4 regions of the Sphaerisporangium krabiense genome follow, and region 2 is predicted to be linked to each of the others. Evidence: riboswitches for the same ligand, from Rfam matches in the RefSeq annotation. Region 2 holds a riboswitch; each other region holds the start of a gene.
What was found. A riboswitch is a leader RNA that binds a small molecule or an ion and turns the genes downstream of it on or off. The one in region 2 is predicted to bind cyclic di-AMP.
Positions count from the first base shown of each region.

Region 1: linked by a shared signal. The riboswitch ahead of BJ981_RS27145 (CHAP domain-containing protein) and the one ahead of BJ981_RS24345 (C40 family peptidase) in region 2 are both predicted to bind cyclic di-AMP.
Region 3: linked by a shared signal. The riboswitch ahead of BJ981_RS12365 (C40 family peptidase) and the one ahead of BJ981_RS24345 (C40 family peptidase) in region 2 are both predicted to bind cyclic di-AMP.
Region 4: linked by a shared signal. The riboswitch ahead of BJ981_RS39220 (hypothetical protein) and the one ahead of BJ981_RS24345 (C40 family peptidase) in region 2 are both predicted to bind cyclic di-AMP.

Region 1 is NZ_JACHBR010000001.1:6,191,826-6,196,959, reverse strand. It holds gene BJ981_RS27155 (DUF6716 putative glycosyltransferase) at 1-877, opposite strand, end outside; gene BJ981_RS27150 (hypothetical protein) at 892-1,878, opposite strand; cyclic di-AMP (ydaO/yuaA leader) riboswitch at 2,582-2,733, shown strand; gene BJ981_RS27145 (CHAP domain-containing protein) at 2,745-3,461, shown strand; gene BJ981_RS27140 (ABC transporter substrate-binding protein) at 3,850-5,134, shown strand, end outside.
Region 2 is NZ_JACHBR010000001.1:5,548,126-5,553,259, forward strand. It holds gene BJ981_RS24335 (MFS transporter) at 1-599, opposite strand, end outside; gene BJ981_RS24340 (ArsR/SmtB family transcription factor) at 596-1,171, opposite strand; cyclic di-AMP (ydaO/yuaA leader) riboswitch at 1,606-1,766, shown strand; gene BJ981_RS24345 (C40 family peptidase) at 1,849-2,421, shown strand; gene BJ981_RS24350 (peptidase MA family metallohydrolase) at 2,611-3,516, shown strand; gene BJ981_RS24355 (M48 family metallopeptidase) at 3,581-4,876, shown strand; gene BJ981_RS24360 (glycosyltransferase family 4 protein) at 4,873-5,134, shown strand, end outside.
Region 3 is NZ_JACHBR010000001.1:2,767,425-2,772,558, reverse strand. It holds gene BJ981_RS39110 (RDD family protein) at 85-1,374, opposite strand; gene BJ981_RS12370 (amino-acid N-acetyltransferase) at 1,577-2,149, opposite strand; cyclic di-AMP (ydaO/yuaA leader) riboswitch at 2,532-2,726, shown strand; gene BJ981_RS12365 (C40 family peptidase) at 2,732-3,805, shown strand; gene BJ981_RS12360 (helix-turn-helix domain-containing protein) at 3,853-4,017, opposite strand; gene BJ981_RS12355 (type III pantothenate kinase) at 4,723-5,134, opposite strand, start outside.
Region 4 is NZ_JACHBR010000001.1:4,086,582-4,091,715, forward strand. It holds gene BJ981_RS18095 (hypothetical protein) at 158-433, shown strand; gene BJ981_RS18100 (OsmC family protein) at 464-862, shown strand; cyclic di-AMP (ydaO/yuaA leader) riboswitch at 1,483-1,613, shown strand; gene BJ981_RS39220 (hypothetical protein) at 1,965-2,552, shown strand; tRNA gene BJ981_RS18110 (tRNA-Lys) at 2,666-2,739, shown strand; gene BJ981_RS18115 (AfsR/SARP family transcriptional regulator) at 2,925-3,740, opposite strand; gene BJ981_RS18120 (YcaO-like family protein) at 4,068-5,134, shown strand, end outside.

The DNA.
Region 1 (5,134 bases), 640 kb from region 2:
GGGCGGCCGTGGAGCTGACCGTGACGAAGCCCGCCGCCTCGGCCAGGTGCTCGTGCATCGGCCCCACGGCGAACCGCACCGCCCCCGGCCGCACCGCGCCCGCGGCCTCCAGGGACGCCCACAGGCTCTCGTAGTGGTAGCGCTCGTTGTGGGTCTGGCGCTCGGTGGTGAGGGCGCGCAGCTTGACCACCACGTCCAGGTCGGGGCGCGCGGCGGCCAGGTCGTTCAGGGCGAGCAGGACGCTCTCGCGGTCCTCGCGGCGCTTGGGCACCTTGGCCTGCGTCGCGAACACCACCCGCCGCCCGGCCGGCGTGACCGGGTCCTCGGCGAGGGAGGCGGCCAGGGAGGGCGCCGCGTCCAGGGGAACGGGGTGGGCTGGGGTGGCGGCCTTCAGGAGCCCGTCGAGGTAGGGCAGGCGGGCCAGGGCCGTGACGCCGGCCGCGCCGAGGTCCTTGCCGATGCGGCCGAACTCCTCGACCTCGTGCCCGCTGTGGACCACGAACAGGTCGCAGCCGCCGCGGAACATCCACGCCTTCTCGGTGGCGGGGATCGAGATGCCCGGCAGGCCGGACACGAACACCGGCCGCGGGCTGAGGTCGTCCAGCACGTCGCTGACCAGGACGTCCACGACGGGACCCGTGCAGGCGACGAGGATGGCATCGGGCCTGAGCCGCTCGGCGAGCCGCCGGACGGCCCGCGCCGAGACCACCGCGGGAGGCTCGCCGCCGGCCGCGCGCGTGCCGCTGACGGCCGCCGCGATCTGGGCGGGCGAGGGGACGATCGGGGTGCGCACGACGGCGAGCGTCGAGGACCACCCCTCCGGCAACTGGTCGAGCAGGCCCGCCGCCCACTTGAGGTAGGAATCGGAATCGGCCACGGCGAGAACCCGGCTCAAGGAGCAGCCCTTTCGTGCGCGAACATCTGGAGGTGTGATCGGAGGGAGACCGACGCGGAGGGCGTCCACCAGTCGTCGGGGACGTCCACCGTCTCGACGGGGACGCCGCGTGCCGACAACAGGACGCGCAGGGACGTCACCGCCGTGGACGGAAGGCTGAGGACGCGCTGCCCCGGACGCAGGTCGCGCAGGGTCATCTCGACGGGGACGCCGCCGTCGTACACGGTCACGCCGGGGTGGTCGCGGACGGCGGCGAGGTCGCCGGGGTCCTCGCGGCGGTGCGGGTAGTAGGCGAGCGGGCCCTTCAGGGCGAACAGCCAGGACAGGTACCGGTCGCGGTGGATCAGCCCGTTGCGCACCAGCGAGGTGCCGAGCACGACGGTGTCCTCGCGGGGACGGGGGTGCCGGGCGGCGGGCTGGGAGCGCAGCCAGGCGAAGTCGTGGGTGATCAGCTCGGCGCCGAGGCGGCGCACGGCGGCGGCCAGGCCGGCGGGGACGGGCAGCGCGGTGAAGACGGTGAGACGCCCGGCGCGGGCGGCGGCCCGCAGGCGCAGCGCGGCGGCCAGGCCGAGGGCGCGCCGCGACGGGGTGGCCTGGACGCGGGCGCGCAGCAGGGACGTGCCGGCGCGGGAGGTGAGCTGCTCGAGGACGCGGATGGTGGCGAGGCCGTCGTCCACCAGCACGATGCGCGACGGCAGGGCGGTGAGCGAGGTGAGCTGCACGCGGCCGGAGAAGGCGTCCCCGAGCACCCAGGCGGCGCGGCGTCCCGGCCGGGGCATGCGGCCGGAGGCGGTCTCGATGGCGAGTCCCGGCGGCAGGTCGAGCGAGGTGAGCTCGGTGCGCGTGACACGCAGGGCCGGGAGCTTGGCGCGGGTGACCACGCGCATCTCCGGTCCCGCCACTCCGGCGTGCCGCGCTTCGACCGCGCAGAGCAGCTGGAGGGGTGACTCCACCCAGGCGACGGCCGACCCCTGCTCCCGCACGCGGCTTCGACCGTTCCTCTCCACGCCGGGGATTGACGCTTTCACGACGCAAGCAAGGTAGCCGCGTGACGCGACGCGTGAGGTAACAACCGGTGAACACGGTCTTACGGCCGCTGGACCAGGTCCAGATCAACGGACGCGGGACCGTGCGCGTGGCGCCACAGGGGCCTCATACGACAGGAAACGGCCGAACCGCCCGGCCGGTGCCGAACCCGTCCTCGGAGCCCCTTCGGGGGGTGAATCACCTCCGTTCCCGGCTTCGGGGGTCACACGCGCGGGGGCGGCCGGGAGGCGTCCCCGCCCTTCCGTCATAGGCGACGCCGGGCCGTCCGGCAACCCCCTCGGGACGTTCGCCGGGGCCTTGACAATCCGATGGCCGCCCCGCCCGGATATCCATTTCCTGCCACCGTGTCTCGCAGGTCACATCAGTCCCAGAGCGCTCGGCGGCCGGCGCCTGATCCGTACGATGGGCGGATCGTCGCAGGTAAAGAGCGGGTCGTGCGCGGCCCACGATCACCGGCCCCGCGCTGCTTGGCGTCCCGGATCCCCGATCCAGACCAGAGATTTGTCCTGTTTGCATCTGTTTGTCCGATGTATTACGGTGGGTGGACTCCTGGCGGGGGAACGTCCGGATCGGACGGCCTCTTCATGCCGTGGAGCTTGCATAGCGCGGCCGGTCCTCTGGGAGATCCCTCTCCCCCCGGCGCGCGCACCGCCGAGTCCGCCCTGTGCGGAGCCGGGGACCCACTTATCTCCCCGGGGTGAATCGGGGCGCCATTCCCACGGACGCTCCGTAGGGCGAACTTCCACGCCCGAACCCGTCAGCTAACCCGGTAGGCGGCCGTGGAAGGAGTCTCCACTTGTCCATGTTCGACAACTTCGACAAGTTCGTACATCGGCTTCAGGATGCCCCGAAGAACCACCTCAAGGCCTACGCGCTGGCCGGCCTGGTCGCCGCCCAGCTCGTGACGGGCGCCGCCTTCGCCGCCAACGCCGACACCGGGCCCGGGGGCACCGGCGTCGCCAAGGTCGCCGGCAACGAGGCCGCCCACCTGGCCGAGGGCCTCCACGCGCCCTCCGGGGCACGGCACGTCTCGGCGCAGCAGCTCCTGACGCTGGCCGAGAGCCAGGTCGGCATCAGCGAGAACGCCTACGGCGGCGGCACCAAGTTCCACAGCTGGTACATGGAGAGCCCGCGGGCCCGCGAGACCGTCGCCCGCGACGGCGGCACGATCGGCGCCTACGCCAACGCGCCCTGGTGCGACATGTTCGTCTCCTGGGTCGGCGAGCAGCTCGGCATGCAGGACACCATGGGCTCGGACGCCTACACCGTCGCGCACGCCAAGTGGTTCGCCCAGCAGGGCCGCTACGGCGAGACCCCGAGGCCCGGCGCGGTCGCGTTCTTCGCCTGGAACGGCACCAAGAGCGTCGACGCGATCGAGCACGTCGGCTTCGTCGTCAAGGACAACGGCGACGGCACCATCAAGACCATCGAGGGCAACACGGGCAACGGCAAGGTCGAGGTCCGCACCCGCTCGACCGGTTCGGTCGCCGGGTACGGCTACCCGAACTACGCCGCCTGAGCCCCCGGCCGCCCGCGCGGCGGCCCCCAGGACCACCAGCGGCGCGCCCCGCCTCCCCGCGAGCGCCCGTCCTCCCCGGCCGTACGGCCCGGCGTTTCCCGCTTCGCCGGGCCGTACGGCCTTTTTCACCACGAGCTATGGGAGCGCTCCCAGAAACTCCGGGAAGCGCGTGCGGCCCGGCGCATAACCCGGCGTAACAGTTATGTTTCAGCGTATTGACGGCGGCGTTGCGGATCGGCGACCCTTCGTGGGAGCGCTCCCAAACCTCGCCCACGAGGCCGCTCGTGGGACCACGGACGAGGTTCCAGCCACATCGCGGGGCCCGACCGCCGGGGCCGGCCCTCGATGCACCTCCCACTGACGGGCAACCACCGAGAGGGGTCCGGAAATGAACCACAAGGCGCGCCGCGGCGGGAAGCTCGCCGCCGCGATGACGATGGCCGCCGCGCTCGGCGTCACCGCCGCCTGCTCCTCCGGCGGCACCGCCGCCGAGGGCACCTCGTCGGCCGCGCCGGCGGAGAAGATCACGCTGACGCTGCAGACCTTCGGCGGCGGCACCAACTTCGGCTACAAGGCCGCCGTCGAGAAGTGGAACGCCGAGCACCCGGGCGTCCAGGTCAAGTACACCAACCTCACCGACAGCTTCGAGAACGTCTACTGGCCCCAGATGCTCCAGTGGCTCCAGTCGGGCACCGGCGCCGGCGACGTCGTGGGCATCGACGAGGGCGGCATGGGCCTGGCCAAGGCGCGCCCGCAGTTCTTCACCGACCTCGGCCAGTACGGGCTGGACTCCCGCAAGGCCGACTTCCCCGCCTGGAAGTGGGAGAACGGCCTCACCGCCGACGGCAGGCTCTTCGCCCTCGGCACCGACGTCGGCGGCATGAGCATCTGCTACCGCACCGACCTGTTCGAGAAGGCCGGGCTGCCCACCGGCCGCGACGAGGTCTCCAAGCTGTGGAGCGGCGGCTGGGACGCCTTCATCAAGGCCGGCCAGGACTTCCAGGCGAAGGTCAAGGACACCAAGTTCGTGGACAGCGTCAACACCATCTACAACGTGGTGCTGTCGCAGGAGGCCGCCAAGAACGGCAACGTCACCTACTTCGACCGCGACCAGAAGCTCATCGCCGGCACCAACCCGGCGGTGAAGACGGCCTTCGACCTCACCCAGAAGATCAGCCAGGCCGGGCTGACGGCCAAGCTGCAGAACTTCACCGACCCCTGGAACACCGGCTTCGTGAAGTCGCAGTTCGCCACCCTCGGCTGCCCCGGCTGGATGCTCGGCGTCGTCTCCGGCACCGCGGGCGACGAGTTCAAGGGCAAGTGGGACGTCGCCACCGTCCCGGGCGGCGGCGGCAACTGGGGCGGCTCCTGGCTCGCCGTGCCGAAGCAGTCCAAGCACCCCAAGGAGGCCGCCGAGCTGGCCAGTTACCTGACCGGTCCCGAGGCCCAGCTCATGGCGTTCAAGGAGGGCGGCAACCTGCCGAGCACGCTGGCCGCGCAGGACGACCCCGCGCTGCAGAGCGCGACCAACCCCTACTTCAACGACGCGCCGCTCGGCAAGATCTTCGGACCGTCCATCAAGTCGCTCCAGCCGACGTTCCTCGGTGAGCGGCACGCGCAGGTCAAGCGCGAGGTGGAGCAGGTCATCACCGGCATGGACCAGGGCTCGGTGC
Region 2 (5,134 bases):
AAGGTGGCCGCGTCGGCGAGCAGGCCGGCGACCGCGCCGAACGCCTGGGCGGCCAGGCCGCCCGCGCCCGGGCCCGCGACCTGGGCGGCCGACTCGCCGCCCTGGAGCTTGGCGTTGCCCTCCCGCAGGTCGGCCGTGGCGACCACCGAGGGCAGCAGGACCTGGTAGGCCGTCTGGAAGAACACCTTGGCGGCGCCGGCGACCAGGGCCGCGGCCATCAGGTGGCCGATGGTGAGCACGCCCAGCCACGCGGCCACCGGGACGCTGCAGAACGCCAGCGCCGACACCACGTCGCAGGCCAGCATGACCGGGCGCCGGGGCAGCCGGTCGACCCAGGCGCCCGCGGGCAGGCCGATGAGCAGCCAGGGCAGCCAGGCCGCGGCGGTCAGCACGCCCACGGCCAGGGCGTCGGCGTGCAGCACGGTGACGGCCACCAGGGGCATCGCGACGCTGGTCACCGAGCTGCCGAACGCGCTGGAGGTCTCGCCGATCCACAGCAGGCGGAAGTCGCGCTCGCGCAGCAGGCCCCCGACGCCGCGGCGCGCGGGGGAGCGGCCGGAGGGGCCCGGCTGCGGGGATCGCGCCTCCAGGGCGTTCATGGCCGCCCCGGGACGCCGAAGGCGAACAGGAACACCGGGTCCCGCCGGGCGCCGTCGTCGGGGACGTCACGGGCCGCCCAGCGCTCGAACAGGGCGATGACCTCCCCGCTCAGCTCGGCGAGCTCGGCGGGCGTCAGCCGCAGCCACTTGTCGGCGGAGAAGGGCGCGTTCTCCCAGGCCGCGCGCTCGTCCTCGGTCATGGCGTAGTAGGCGCGGACGATGCCCACGTGGTGGTCCAGGTTGATCGACTCGGCGGCGCCGGCCACGGCGGCCGAGGCGGGGTCGGACTCGAAGTCGCGGGTGGACCACCGGAGCGACGCCGACACCAGGCGCCACCAGCGCTCGCGCCGGTCGCGGGCCAGCTCGGGGGCCTCCTCGACCAGCTCTCCCGAGGCGAGGACGCGCAGGTGGTGGCTGACGTTGGCCACGGCCTGCCCGGTGTGGTCGGCCAGCATGCTGGCGGTGCAGGGCCCGTAGACCTTGAGCGCGTCCATGAGGCGGCGCCGCAGGGGGTGTGCCAGGGCGGCCAGCACGCGGGAGTCGGTGATCTGCCGGACGTTCTCGTTCTCCATGGGTCCCACGCTGGCATGGGCAACACTCCTTGCGCAAGAGCCATTGCTAAAGACCTCTTGCGTATTGACATCTCTGGAGAGGCCCGCAACCGCCGATCCGGCCCGTCAAGATCAAGAACTGGTGGGACGGATGTGACGGATGTGACGAAGGTCGGGCCCTGTTTCCACGCATGTGAGAGGAATCACATTCGGGTAACAGAGGGCATTGATATCCAGGCGTTATCGGTTAGTGATCAGTCGTAATGATCTACGTTGTGCTGACCCACCCTTTGCTGGAATTTCGCAATCTGTGTAGCTTCTGGGCCGCGGCGAGCAACGCCATGCCGTCGCGAACGAGGGCCGATCCGCAAGATCGGCCGACGCACCACCCATCCATTCGGCCGTCGTCGCCGGCGCATGCCGGCGAAACCGGGGACCCGACAAGGAACCCACCCCTCGGCGGCCTGCCGAATCCGTGCGGCAAGGAGCACGGAGCCGGGGACCCAATTGACCTTCCACCCGGGAGGTCGGGGGTGAATCGGCGCCTCGCGCGCCGTAGGGCTGCTTCCCTGCCCGAATCCGTCAGCTAACCCGGTAGGCGTAAGTGGAAGATCCTAGGAGCGATCCTGTCCAGCACCACCCCTAGCCCCCGCCTGCCCCGAATCGCCAGGTTCTCCTTCGGCGGCGCCGTCCTCACCGTGTCGGCCTCCGTCGCCCTGGCGGCCCTGCAGGTCCCGGCGGCGCACGCCGCCACGCCGGTCACCCCCGTCGTTCCCCCGGTCGCCACGGCGGAACCCGCCGCGGCTCCCGAGAGCGAGGCGGCGGCGACCACCACGGGCTCCACGGCCGCGAAGACCTCCAAGACCAAGAAGGCCAAGAAGACCAAGCTGACCAGGGCCGCGCGGCAGCGCGTCAAGGCGCGCACCGCCGTGGCCGTCGCCAAGCGGCAGATCGGCGACCCCTACCGCTGGGGCGCCGCCGGCCCCGGCGCGTTCGACTGCTCGGGTCTCGTCCTGTACTCCTGGCGCAAGGCCGGCGTCAAGCTGCCCCGCGTCACCGGCGCGCAGTACCGCTCGGTGCGCAAGAAGGTCGCGTGGAAGAACCTCAAGCCGGGCGACCTGATGTTCTTCCGCGGGCTCGGCCACGTCGGCATGTACGTGGGCCACGGCAAGATGATCCACTCCCCGCACAGCGGCGCGCGGGTGCGGATCGACAAGCTCAACGGTTACCGCAAGGGCAGCTTCGTCGGAGCCGTCCGCCCCGGCGCGTGACCGGTCCCGGCAGGCGCCTCCGCGCGGCCGTCTCCCCGCGGACGCCCCCGCGCTGAGCGCACCAGGCCGTGAAGGCCCCGTCCACCCTCACCCCTCGCGGGCGGACGGGGCCTTCACGTTCCCGGCGCCCGCCGCCCCTGCCCGTCCCGGGCCGCGTTGGCGGGGCGGGCCGCCCGGTAGATTGCCCGCATGCGCGTCGTCCGGCTGGGGGCCTCACTCGCGGGCCTGCTGGCGGCCCTGAGCGCGCCGGCGGCGGCTCCGGCGCTCTGGGACGCCCTCCCGGCCGCGCCCGGGGCGTCAGCGGCGCTCTCCGGCGCGCCGGCCGTCCCCCGGGCCGCCACCGCCGACCCGGGAAGGCTCGCGCGGGCCGCGGTGGCCGAGCGCCCGGACGTCTGGGCGGGCGCGAGGATCGTCATCGGCGAGCGCTCCGTCGTGGTCGGTGCGGCACGGACGGGCGCCGCCGAGGCGGCCGATCTGGCCCGCAGGGCCGACCGTGCCGCCCGCGTCGTGGCGCGGCTGGCCGGGCCGGTGCGCCCGCTGGTGCTGCTGCCCGGCACGACCGCGCAGGCCGCCGCGCTCGCCGCGCCGGCCTCGGTGCGCGGGCTCGCCGCGGTCGCGGCCGTGGACCACGTGATCGTCGAGCCGGGCGCGTACGCGCGGCTCAGCGACGCCGGGCGCGACGTCGTCCTGGCCCACGAGCTCACCCACCTCGCCACCGGCGCGGCCACGGACGCCCGCACGCCCAAGTGGCTCATGGAAGGCTTCGCCGACTACGTCGGCTACCTGGACTCGGGCATCCCCGCGCCGGCGGCCGCCGCCGAGCTGGCCGCCGAGGTGCGCGCGGGCCGGCGCCCGATCGCGCTGCCGGGCCCGCAGGCCTTCGCGCCGGAGTCCCCGCGCCTGGCGCAGGCGTACGAGGAGGCGTGGCTCGCCTGCCGGTATGTCGTGGCCCGTTACGGTGAGCGCGCCCTCGTCGCCCTCTACCGTGAGTTCAGCGGGGGCGGCGCGCCGGGCGCGCTTCCCCGCGTGCTCGGAGTGAGCGCGGAGCGGTTCACCGCCGCCTGGCGCGCCTACGTGGTGGCGGAGCTGTCGTGACCGCCCGCCGCACGCGCGCCCGGGGCCGTCGTGACCGCGCGGCACGCAGGAAAGGCTGGTATCGGTGGCGGAGCTGACCGAGGAGACCCGCCCCGGCGGGCGGGCGGGCGGCGGAGCCCGGGCGGCGGGCGTCGCGCTCGTGGCGCTCGGCGCGGTCATGGCCGCCGTCGTCGCGCTGACGACCCCCTGGGACCCCTTGGGCGGCGCCCCCGCCGTGCCGGCCGACCCCGCCCGCGACTTCACCCCCGCGCAGATCTCCCGGGCCGCCGCCTTCGACGCCGCCGTCAGCCCGCCGTCCTACCTCTCGCTGGCCGTGACGCTGCTGGTGGCGGGCGCGCTGGTCCTCACCCCGGTGGGGGCGTGGGCGGTGGGCAGGCTCAGGGGGCCGTGGTGGCTGCGGGCCCTGGCCGGGGTGCTGCTGCTGTCCGCGGTGACGCTGCTGCTCAAGTGGCCGTTCGGCATGTGGTACGAGACCCGGCTGCGCGCGTACGGGCTGTCCACGCAGGGCTGGGCGGGGTGGTCGGCCGACCGGCTGAAGAGCTTCGCCGTGCAGACCGTGCTGGTCGCCGTGATGATCCTCGCGGTCGTCTGGCTGGCCCGCCGGCTGCCGGCCCGCTGGTGGATCCCCGCCGCCGCGGGGGCCTTCGTCCTCACCGTCGCCGCCTCGTTCGCCTACCCCGTGGTCGTGGAGCCGCTGTTCAGCGACTTCAAGCCGCTGCCGCGCGGGCCGCTGCGCGCCGAGCTGATCGCCATGGCCGGCCGCGACGGCGTCCCCGTCCGTGACGTCCTGGTCGCCGACGCCTCCCGCCGGACCAGCGCGCTCAACGCCTACGTCTCCGGCTTCGGTGCGACCCGGCGGGTCGTCGTCTACGACACGCTGCTGCGGGCTCCGGAGAAGGAGGTCGTGCTGGTGGTCGCGCACGAGCTCGGCCACGCCCGCGAGGACGACGTGCTGTACGGCACGCTGGTCGGCGGGCTCGGCGCCGCGGCGGGCGCGTGCCTGCTGTACCTGGTGGCCGGCGCGCCGGCGGTGCGCCGCCGCGCCGGGACGCCCTCGGTGGGCGACCCGCGGTCCGTGGGGCTGCTGCTGGGCCTGATCACGCTCGCCTCCGTGCTGGCGGGACCGGCCGAGAACGTGGTGAGCCGGGCGATCGAGGCCAGGGCGGACGTCCACGCCCTCGACCTCACCCGGGACCCGGCGACGTTCGTGGCGATGCAGAAGCGGCTGGCCGTCACGAACCTCTCCGACCTGTCGCCGGACGCCGTGGACTACCTGCTGCACGCCTCCCACCCCACGACCCCGCAGCGCATCGCCCTCGCACGCGCCTGGGCCCGCGAGAACGGGCTGCCCGAGCCGTGAACCCCCGGGGCCGCGTCCTCATCGTCACCAACGACTTCCCGCCGCGCCCGGGGGGCATCCAGGCGTTCGTGCACGCCCTCGCCGAGCGCCGGCCGCCCGGCTCGACCGTGGTGTACGCCTCGCGCTGGCCCGGCTGGGAGGAGTTCGACGCGCGCCGCCCCTACCGGGTGGTGCGCCACCCCACCTCGCTGATGCTGCCGCTGCCCGGCGTGGCCCGGCGCGCGGCGGCGCTGGTGCGGCGGGAGAAGTGCGAGACCG
Region 3 (5,134 bases), 2.8 Mb from region 2:
GCGGCACTGCCCCGAAGGTCTCCGGACATGCGTCGGGGCCGGAGGACGCGCCTCCGGCCCCGGACGTGACCCGCTTGCCGGGCCTTACTTGACCTTGATGACGATCGTGTTCGCGACCTTGTCGTGCAGGCACTGCTGCAGCGGCTTGTCCCAGAACTGCCACAGGACGTTCACGAGGGCGAAGATGCTGGCGAGCCAGCCGACGACGGGGATCCACCGGATGAGCTGCGGGCCCATCATGACGACCGCCCGCTTGCCGACGACGTCGGTGGCGAGCCGCGAGTCCACCGCGCCGCCGACCGGGACGACCTTGATGCCCATGGCGATCTTGCCGAGCGTCTGGCCGCGCTGCTTCAGCATGAGGAACTCGTACGCCACGTAGGCGACGCCGATGAGGAGCGCGCTCACCAGGGAGGCGACGAACACGCCGCTCTCCACGACCGAGAGGCCCGTGGAGGGATCCATCGACGCGCTGGTGACCAGGATCGCGGTGACGATGGCGCTGAGGATGAACGTGGGGATCGCCAGGATCACGCCGTCGATGAGGCGGGCGACGAGCCGCTGCCACCACTCGGCCAGAGGAGCCGGCGCGCCCGGGGGAACCGCGCCCGCCACGCCGTAAGGCTGCTGGTAGCCGCCGGGGGTCTGCGGGTACCCCGCCTGACCGTACCCCGGGGCGGAGTAGCCGGGCTGCTGGCCGTAACCGGGCTGGGCGTACTGCGCCTGCTGGCCGTAACCCTGCTCGCCGTAACCCTGCTGCCCGTACTGGCCCTGCTGCCCGTAATCCTGGCCCTGCTGGCCGTACTGGGACTGCTGGCCGTAACCCTGCTGACCCTGCTGGCCTTGCTGACCCTGCTGCCCGTACTGGGACTGCTGGCCATAGCCCTGCTCGCCATAACTCTGCTGCCCGTACTGGGCCTGCTGCCCGTAATCCTGGCCCTGCTGGCCGTACTGGGACTGCTGGCCGTAACCCTGCTGACCCTGCTGGCCTTGCTGACCCTGCTGCCCGTACTGGGACTGCTGGCCATAGCCCTGCTGCTGGCCGTATCCCTGGTCGCCGTAGCCCTGCTGGCCGGACTGACCGTACGACGCCTGCTGCTGGTCATAACCCTGCTGGTCATAGCCCTGCTGGCCGTAGCCCGAGCTCGCCTGGGACTGGCCGTACCCCTGCTGCCCGTAACCCTGCTGCTGGCCGTACTGCTGGCCAGAGCCCTGCTGCTGGCCGTATCCCTGGTCGCCATAGCCCTGCTGGCCCTGGCCGTACTGCGACTGCCCGTAGCCCTGCTGGCCATAGGACTGCTGGCCGTACTGGTTGGACTGGCTGGACTGGTTGGGGTGTTCCGATGTCGGCTGGGGACGGTGGACGACCGTCACCTCCGGATCGGCGCCGGGGAGCGACCGATCTGCGTTGTGCTGCCCATACGGGGAGCCGGAGGACGCGTTGCCCCCCGGCTCATCGCGTGGGTACGGCGGCTGTCCGGTGCTCACCGTGTCACCTCACTTCGGCTTCGCATGCGACATATGTCAGACACGCATGCTGTGGTGTTGCCCAACGTAGCGACAGCGGCATCAACAGTCACCTTTCCATCAGGTCACCACGCTGGTCAGAGCGTGGGACCAAATGGAGAAGCATGCGCGTGTTGCCGAGGGTGTTGGGCTTGACATGTTCAAGATCGAGAAATTCGGCTACGCCCTCATCGTAGGAGTCGAGCAACTCGGCGTACACCTCAGGAGAGACCGGAGTGCCCTGGATCGGGATGAACCCATGCTTGGCGAAGAAATCCACCTCGAAGGTCAGGCAGAACACCCGCCGCAAGCCGAGTTCGCGCGCCCCCTCGATGAGCGCGGAGACGATCATATGCCCGATGCCCAGGCCGCGGCAGGAGTCGTCGACCGCGACGGTGCGGATCTCGGCGAGATCCTCCCAGAGGACGTGGAGGGCGCCGCAGCCCACCACCACGCCGTCCCGCTCGGCCACCCAGAACTCCTGGACGTCCTCATAAAGGGTGACGGTCGACTTGCGCAGCAGACGGGGGCCGTCGCCGGAATAGGCGTCGACCAGACGCCTGATCCGCCGGACGTCGGGCGTGCGGGCGCGTCGCACCACGAGCGTGCCGCCGGACGGCACGAACTCCACGACCTGCTCCATGAAGCGCCAGCGTATCCGGCCCGGCGAGCGGCCCGCCTGCCGTGCCGTCCCACAGCCGCGCATAACGGGCCGTCCGAAACCGGGGGCGTGTGCGCACGCGGGTGACCCCAGGTGAGGTTGCGCACACTTGGTGCCCATGGGATCCACCTGGGCATCGTTTGAGGTTCCGCACAGTCGCCCACCTGCGGGCGCCGACGCCAAGACACGGCCGAAGAGCCGTAAACGCACGGTAAAGTGGGTCGGTCAGCCGTCCGGGCGTGATCGTCCTGTGACGGCTCAGTTGTGAAAGCTCAACAGAATCCGCAGTTCTGGTTGAGCAGGAACCCGCGCTGCACTAGTGTCCAGCGTCGATGCCGGTCATCGCCCCCGCGGTGGCCGCGCCGCCTAATCCCGGCCGCGTCCCCGTGCGGCAGGGAGCCGGGGACCCAACCGGCGCGCGGGCCGAGCCCACGCGAGCCGTCGTTCCTGGGGTGAATCCGAGAGGGAGGCATGGAGGTTCTCCATGATCGCGAACTCGGTAGGGCTGCTCCGGCCCGAACCCGTCAGCTAACCCGGTAAGCGGCCGAGGAGAGGAGCTTGTTGGTGCAGCCTAGGCGCACGCCTGGAAAGAGCGCGGGCAGGCACGCCCGCCCCCGCGAACACACGACGCGTGCCCGGCTCGCCGGCGCGATGCCCCGGCGGCTGACACGCCGCATCGCGCTCATCGCCACCGCCCTGACGGTGCTCACCTTCGGCACCCCGCTCGTGGCGGCCACCGCCGAGCCCAAGCCGAGCCTCAGCCAGCTCAAGAAGCAGGTCGAGGACCTGTACGACCAGATCGAGTCGCTCACCGAGCAGTACAACGGCCAGAAGGAGCGGCTCAAGCAGGCCCAGCGCTCGGCGGACCTGGCCAAGAAGACGCTCACCAAGAGCCAGACCGACCTCGAGGAGAAGCGCCGCAGGGCGGGCCTGCTCGCCCAGGACGCCTACATGACGGGCGGGGTGGGCTCCTCCCTGGCGCTGGCCATGTCCGGCGATCCTGACGGCTATCTGGACCGCGCGGCGACCACCTACGCCCTGCAGATGCAGCAGGGTGAGGAGGTCGCGCAGATCACCAAGGCCATGGAGATCGCCGAGCGTGCGAAGGCGAGCGCCAAGGCGCGCGAGGTCGAGGTCAAGAAGCTGGTCACCAGCCTGTCCACCCAGCGCGACAAGATCCGCGGGCTGATCGCCAAGACCGAGAGCTCGCTGTTCAAGCGCGCCCTCGCGCAGACCGGTCAGTCGGGCGGCAGGGCGACCCGCATCGACATCCCGATCCCGGGGACCGGCAAGGCCGCCGAGGCCACCAAGTGGGCGCTGACCCAGCAGCTCAGGCCGTACGTCTGGGGCGCCGCGGGCCCGAGCACCTTCGACTGCTCCGGCCTGGTGATGTGGGCCTACCAGAAGGTGGGCATCAGCCTGCCGCACTACACCGGCGACCAGTGGACCGCGGGCACCCACGTCTCGCGCGAGGATATGCGCCCGGGTGACCTGGTCTTCTTCTACAGCGACCTGCACCACGTCGGCATCTACATCGGAGGCGGCATGATGGTGCACGCCCCGCGCACAGGTGACGTGGTGAGGGTCGCCCCGCTCGGCAACCGTCCGTTCGCCGGGGCCGTGCGCATCGCCGACTGACACGGCGACGGCGCGGGAAGTGGCGGGCGGGCCGGGGGCGCCGGGGGCTAGATCAGCCGCCGGCGCGCCGCCCAGGCCACGGCCTCGATGGCGGTGGCCACGCCGATGCGGTCGCAGATGCCCCGGAGGCGGCGCCGGACCGTCCTGCCGCTCACGTCCAGCCGCCGGCCGACACGGTCGACGGTGACGCCCTTGGCCAGTTCGGCGAGCAAGAGAAGATCATCATCGCTCAATCCCACGCCGTCTGATCCCGGGTGAATGTCATTCCCTCGGGAAACCAGATCCGGATACGCCATCGGGTGTCCTCCCCCACGACGAACTCGGCAACATACTCGAATGCTTCTAGCCCGCCCGTCAGGAACGGTAAACGCCACGTTCAAAGGTCGTCAAGCACCGGCCCCGCATAGTCGTTACCACCACGATTGACATACCAGTGCATATGTGAACTACTCATGACATGTTCGCGAACCCATAGCCGGAGGTCGACCCGCAAAACGATCTTGGACGGCACCGGCGCCGGGACGCGGCGAGGGCCCCGCGGCGCTGGTCCGTGGCAGGTCGGCGGGCAGGACACGCCGGATCACCCCACGCCGGGCATATAAGATCAACGCCTCTCCAGCCATAATTCCGCGTGAAATCACAGGTCCTTTCCCACCTTTTTCGGCTGGACACGGAGGCGTGCGCGCGGTGTCACGGGGGTCATTCCCCTCTGGGTCACCGGCGGCGTAATCGGCCCGCGACCCTGGGGCGCGGCTTCGATATCGATCTCCACCAGGCGGCCGATCATCACGCGCACGTCATCGGCGCGCCGCGAACGGGCGGGTCTTCGTTATCGGCGCGCGACCGACCGAAAGCATCGTCGACGCGTCGAATCCCGGGAGGCACGGCGCCCCGGGCCGGGGCGCCCGGCCGGAACGTCAGTTGGTGTTGCGGTTGTAGATCAGCCGCAGGCCGATGAGCGTCAGCCACGGCTCGTGGACGTCGATCGAGCGGGCCTCGTCCACGACCGGCGAGGCGAGCGACCCGGTGGCCACCACCGTGACGTCGTCGGGGTCGGTGGCCAGCTCGGGGGCCATGCGCTCGACGATGCCGTCCACCTGGCCGGCGAAGCCGTAGATGATGCCGGCCTGCAGGGCCTCGACGGTGTTCTTGGCGATCACCGAGCGGGGGCGCACCAGTTCCACCTTGTGCAGCTGCGCGCCCGCCGCGGCCAGGGCGTCCACGGAGATGTCGATCCCGGGGGCGGTGACGGACCCGACGTACTCGCCCTTGGCCGAAACCGCGTCGAAGGACGTCGCGGTGCCGAAGTCGACGATCACGCAGGGCCCG
Region 4 (5,134 bases), 1.5 Mb from region 2:
AGCCGATGGTCCCATGGGTCGCCCGTGCCGCGATAGGGCAGGGGTGCCCGGCACCCCAGGTCGGCATCGATTTCGTGCGGACGGTGGTGATCGTCTTGTCCCGCGATCTGCATATCCCGCTGATCGTGGGGAAAGGGGTGGAAAGGGGTGATACTCAATGGATCAGGATGAATTGGAGTCGCTGTCGCCCAGGGAGCTGCACGACAGGGCGGTGCACTACGCGGTCTCGCACGGCGACTTCGGCTTCCTGTGGGACCTGCTGAAGGCCATCCCCGCCGCCGAGGCGGCGAGCGGTCACACCGACGAGGCCGCGAGCGACCTCAGCCGGGTGTCCGCGCTGCTCAGCGACGCGGTCGCCTCCGGCGAAGGCGATCTCGGCGAGGCGCTCCGCCCCGTCTACGTCGCCTACCTGTCCAAACACCCGGACGCCTGACCAGGCGTCCACCGGCTCTAGGCTCCTGCCATGGCATCGGTGAATGTTGAGCGAACAGACGGCGGCTTCGTGGCCCGCAACGCCCGCGGCGCGGAGGTCGCCATCGGCGGTGGCGACGACCAGGGGGTCTTCACCCCCGTCGAGCTCCTGCTCGCCGCGGTGGGCGGCTGCAACATCGTCACGGTGGAGCCCCTCACCGCCCAGCGCGACCACCGGCTCGTGCGCCTGGCCATGACCGTCCAGGCCGACAAGGCCGAGTCCAACCTGCTCGGCACGGTCACCATCACCTACGACGTCGAGCTTCCCGAGGGCGACGACAAGGCCGGCGAGGTGTACCGCGCGGTGGCGCGGCGGGTGCACGAGAAGTACTGCACCGTGAGCCGCACCCTCCAGGAGGGCGTCGAGGTCGCGCTCGAACTGCCTGAATAGCCGCCTGCGTTTCCGGGTCCATCCGTACCCGGTCAACCCCTGGGACTCTGACCGAATCTATACCCTGCGATGACGAGCAGCTCAGGCCCCGGTATGTAGTGTTAAGGCAGGTCACAAGGGATGCGACCGGCATCCGGCGGGGCCTGCGAGATCTTTTCTGAAAGGACGCGGTGGGGGACCGCGTCCGTCAGCGGGACCGCCCGATGCGTTTGGGGGAAGGCATCGGCGCTGGACCGTTTGAGATCGGGGCCGGGCAGGCGGGGGACTGCCCGGCCCCGACACATTTCCCCCACCTTTCACTCACCCCCGTGCCCCTCGCCGGTCCCCGCGGGCCCGGCGTGGCCGCGCTCTCGCGCCTCTCGCGCGACGACATCCCTTGGGACGTGACGACACCGTCCTCTTTACTTACCGTCTTTACCCGCCATGCCCCTGGAGGGGCCTGCGGCCGGGGTGGGTTGCCGTCAGCGGGTGTCCGAAACGAGAAGTTCCTGCACATCAGGTAGATCTTCTAATACTTTCGGGGGATAACGTTGGCTTTGTCCTGACTAAGTGGGTAAGGTCTTAACCCAAGACGGGCGGTGACCTGGTCTTCAGCCCGAAGGCCGCCGTCCGCAGTCGAGTCTCCAAGGCCGTACGAGGCCGAGGGGAGCCGGGGACCCACGTCCTTTGGGGTGAATCCGCGCCAGCGGTAGGGAGCTACTCCAAGCCCGAACCCGTCAGCTAACCCGGTAGACGTGATTGGAGAGGAGACCGAGTGGAGCACCCCACTCCGCGGAGCCCATTCCCCGGGCTACCATAAGCCCCGGATCTTCGCCGTCAGAAGCGGCGGACAAGTCGGCTCGTAGCAGCCGTCCACCGGGCGACATCTTCGCACTCGCCCTCTGTGACGTCGTGGCGAGAACGCCACAGCCCTACTTGCACCTGCTTGCACCACACGGAACGCGCCGGTACGGCGATGGGCCCATGGCCCCGCCGACCCCTAGAGACAGCGCTTTCCACCCCCGTACCGGCGCCCGGCGCGCCCGGAGTGCGGCCTTTGTCTTCTGATGAAAGATCCGATCTCCCCATGACTTCTTTCGCGGTACCCCCTACCTGGCGACCGATGTCCTGTATTCTCGGCGCCTGCCTCGCAGCCACCACCGCCTTCGGCGCCACCACCGTCGCGGCCCACGCCGACGACACCGCTCCGACGCCCGTCGCGACCGTCGAGGTCGGCAAGCCCATCCTGCTCAAGGGCTCCACCAAGGCCTCCTACTTCTGGGACGACGCCTCCGGGCGCATGGGGGACACCGGCCTCCCCGCCATCGGCAAGCCGATGCAGAAGGGCCTGTTCGCCAGCCCGAGCTGGCCGCTCGGCACCGAGGGATACGTGTTCTACAAGGGCAAGAAGGCCCCGTTCTTCATCGGCGACCGCGGCCCCGGCATCCCCTCCAACAGCGGCGTGATGCTCGACATCGACGGCAAGACCTTCGCGGAGCTGACCGGCGGCGCCTTCAGCGACACCACGCTCACCGTCAAGGGCTTCGACGCCGGCCACATCAACGTCGAGTACGTGATCACCAAGTGGGGCGACGGCGTCGGCAAGAAGAACTACCCGGTCCCGTTCTCGACCGGCGCCTGGGGCGTCCGCGACGCTAAGCCGGCGTCCCCGCCCCCCACCCCCGTCACCCTCGCCGGCCAAGGCGGCTGACGCCCCCGAGATCGCGGAGCCCCCGATCGGCGGGGCTCCCCGCGAGGCCCGGCTACGCCCGCCGCCCGATGTGCGGAGCCACGCGGGGACTGCTAAAGTCGCCGTAGCCGAATGCGCCGCTAGCTCAGTTGGTTAGAGCAGCTGACTCTTAATCAGCGGGTCCGGGGTTCGAGTCCCTGGCGGCGCACCGGAAGAAGGCCCAGGTCGTACGACCTGGGCCTTCTCATTTCCGCCGGTCATGCGATCGTTGCCAAGAGATCTGTTGGAGCCCGAGGGTCAGGTGTACCCGAAAGTCGGGTGTCTCGGGCTCCCGGAACATCGTCGGTGATCTGGCCGCCATGGAAGGGCCGCGATGGCCGTGGCGGTGCCCGGTCAGGTCGAGGTGTGCGCGTGAGAGACGAGAGAGCAGCGCAGGTGGCGCAGGGCGTCTTCGGCCCGGTTGAGAATGGCCGAGTGGATGGCCTGGAGATCCGGTCCCGGCTCGACGCCGAGGTCGCCCACCAGGACCGCGCGGGCTTGGCCGAAGGTGTCCAGCGCGCCGACCAGATCTCCGGCGAAGTAGCAGGCCCGGGCCAGTTGTCCCCACGAACGTTCTCGGTAGGGGTGGTGGGCGAGAACGGCCCGGATGTGGGGGATGAGCACGCTGTGCCGTCCCAGTTGCAGGCGGACCTCGGTGAGATCCTCCTGCGCCGCGACCCGTAGCCGGTTGTGGGCCCCCAGCCATTCCATGAGGCTGCCGGCGCCGGACACGTCAGGGCCTCCGGCCGGTCCGCGCCACAGGGCCAGTGCGGCCGACAGCTTGGCCTCCGCCTCCCGCACCTCGTTGGTCGCCAGCGCGGTCTGGCCGTCGTCGAGGAGCCGGTGGAAGACGAACAGGTCGATCTCGCTGGGGGAGATGTTGAGGCGGTAGCCGCCGCTGCCCTTGCCACCGCGGACGGAGGTGACCGTCTCGCTGCACACTCCGGCGTGACGGAGGATCTTGCGTAGGTGACTGATGTAGGTGCGGATGTTGCTCGCCGCGCCGCTCGGGACCTGGTCCCAGATCAAGGTGGCGAGCTGTTCTTGCGTGACTTCCTGCCCGACGTGCAGCGTGAGGGCTGCCAGTACGCTGCGGGCTCGATGTTCCAGGGCTTGGGTTCGCTCTTCTTCGCCATGAACGACGACGGGGCCTAAGAGGCCGATGAGCATGCTCTATTCACCCCTGTCAATATCGGTTGCGGTGTCAAAATACGCATTGTTGCCAGCACGGATGTCAGTATGAGGACAGCCGTGTGAACGCCGCAAGCGCTCGACCGGCTTGTCTACGGGGCGTACGCATCTGATTCCATACGGTCTGAGCTGCTGGTATCTGAGGCCAGGCCCATGGCCGCCCCGGCACCGAACGCCCCGGCCGCTCCCGTGAACCCCTCGCCCGGCGAATGGTCATGCGTTCGCCATGCGGATCATGAGGATGATGGTGACCGCATCGCGATCAAGGATGCGCCCTGGCATCGATGCTGATCAGGAGCGTGCTGCATGAGGTTGTTCGAGGCGGCTCCACGGGGGACGAGCGTTCCCGCCTCGCTGGCGAGCATGGGAAGGCTGGTGTCGGCCTACGGCCTGGTGTCCACGCTGAGCTGGCTGCCCGTCACCGAAGGGGAGAGTAGTTTCCCCATCTTCTCTGGATCGTTGGGCAATCCGGGCGCGGTACTGGCCGCGCACCGGGATTGGGAGCACGACCCGTCGTCCGGCAATTTCGACGGCGCGGGCGGAGCACTGGACCCGGAGATCGCCGCCCATCTGGCGGTGGCCGAATCGCTGGAGCGCTACAGCTCGTGCGCCTGGCACCCGGACGCGACGATCTGGGCCACCGCGGAGGAGCTGGGCGAGGACTGCATCCCGCCGGACGGCTGGCCGAGCCTGTCCCGGCGTGAGTACGCCGACCCCAGGTGCGGGCTGGTGCCCCCGGACCCGAGGATTCCGCTGCGCTGGGTGGAGGCGTACTCCCTGACCAGGGGCCGCAAGGTGTACGTCCCCGCGTCGCAGGTGTATTTGAAGTACCCGCCGGAGTCGGCCGCCGAGCGCCACGTCCACCCGATCTCGACCGGGTGCGCCGCCCACTCCGAGCCGATCGCCGCGGTGGTCAACGGACTGCTGGAGGTGGTGGAGCGCGATTCGATCTCCCTCACCTGGCTGCAGCGGCTGCGCCTGCCCCGCCTGGAGTTCGACCTCGGCGAACTGGCCCCGGAGCACCGGGCGTTCGCCGAGCGCGCCGCGAACCACAACACCCGGGCCGTGATGTTCGACGCGACCACCGACCTCGGCATCCCGGTGATCTACGGGCTGGTGCTGGCCGACCACGATCCGGTGATCGCCCAGACGGTGGTGGCCACCTGCGATGTCGACCCGGGCCGGGCCATCGCCAAGTGGTACAGGGAGGCGGCCTCGCTGCGGATCGCGCTGCGGGCGCTGGCGGGTGACGAGAGGAATCCGAACGTGGCCCCGGAGGACACGCTGAGCGTGACCGGGGGCGCCCTGCTGGCCGGCTCGCCGGACAAGCGGCATCTGTTCGACTTCCTGCTGGAGGGGGATCGGCCGGTCCA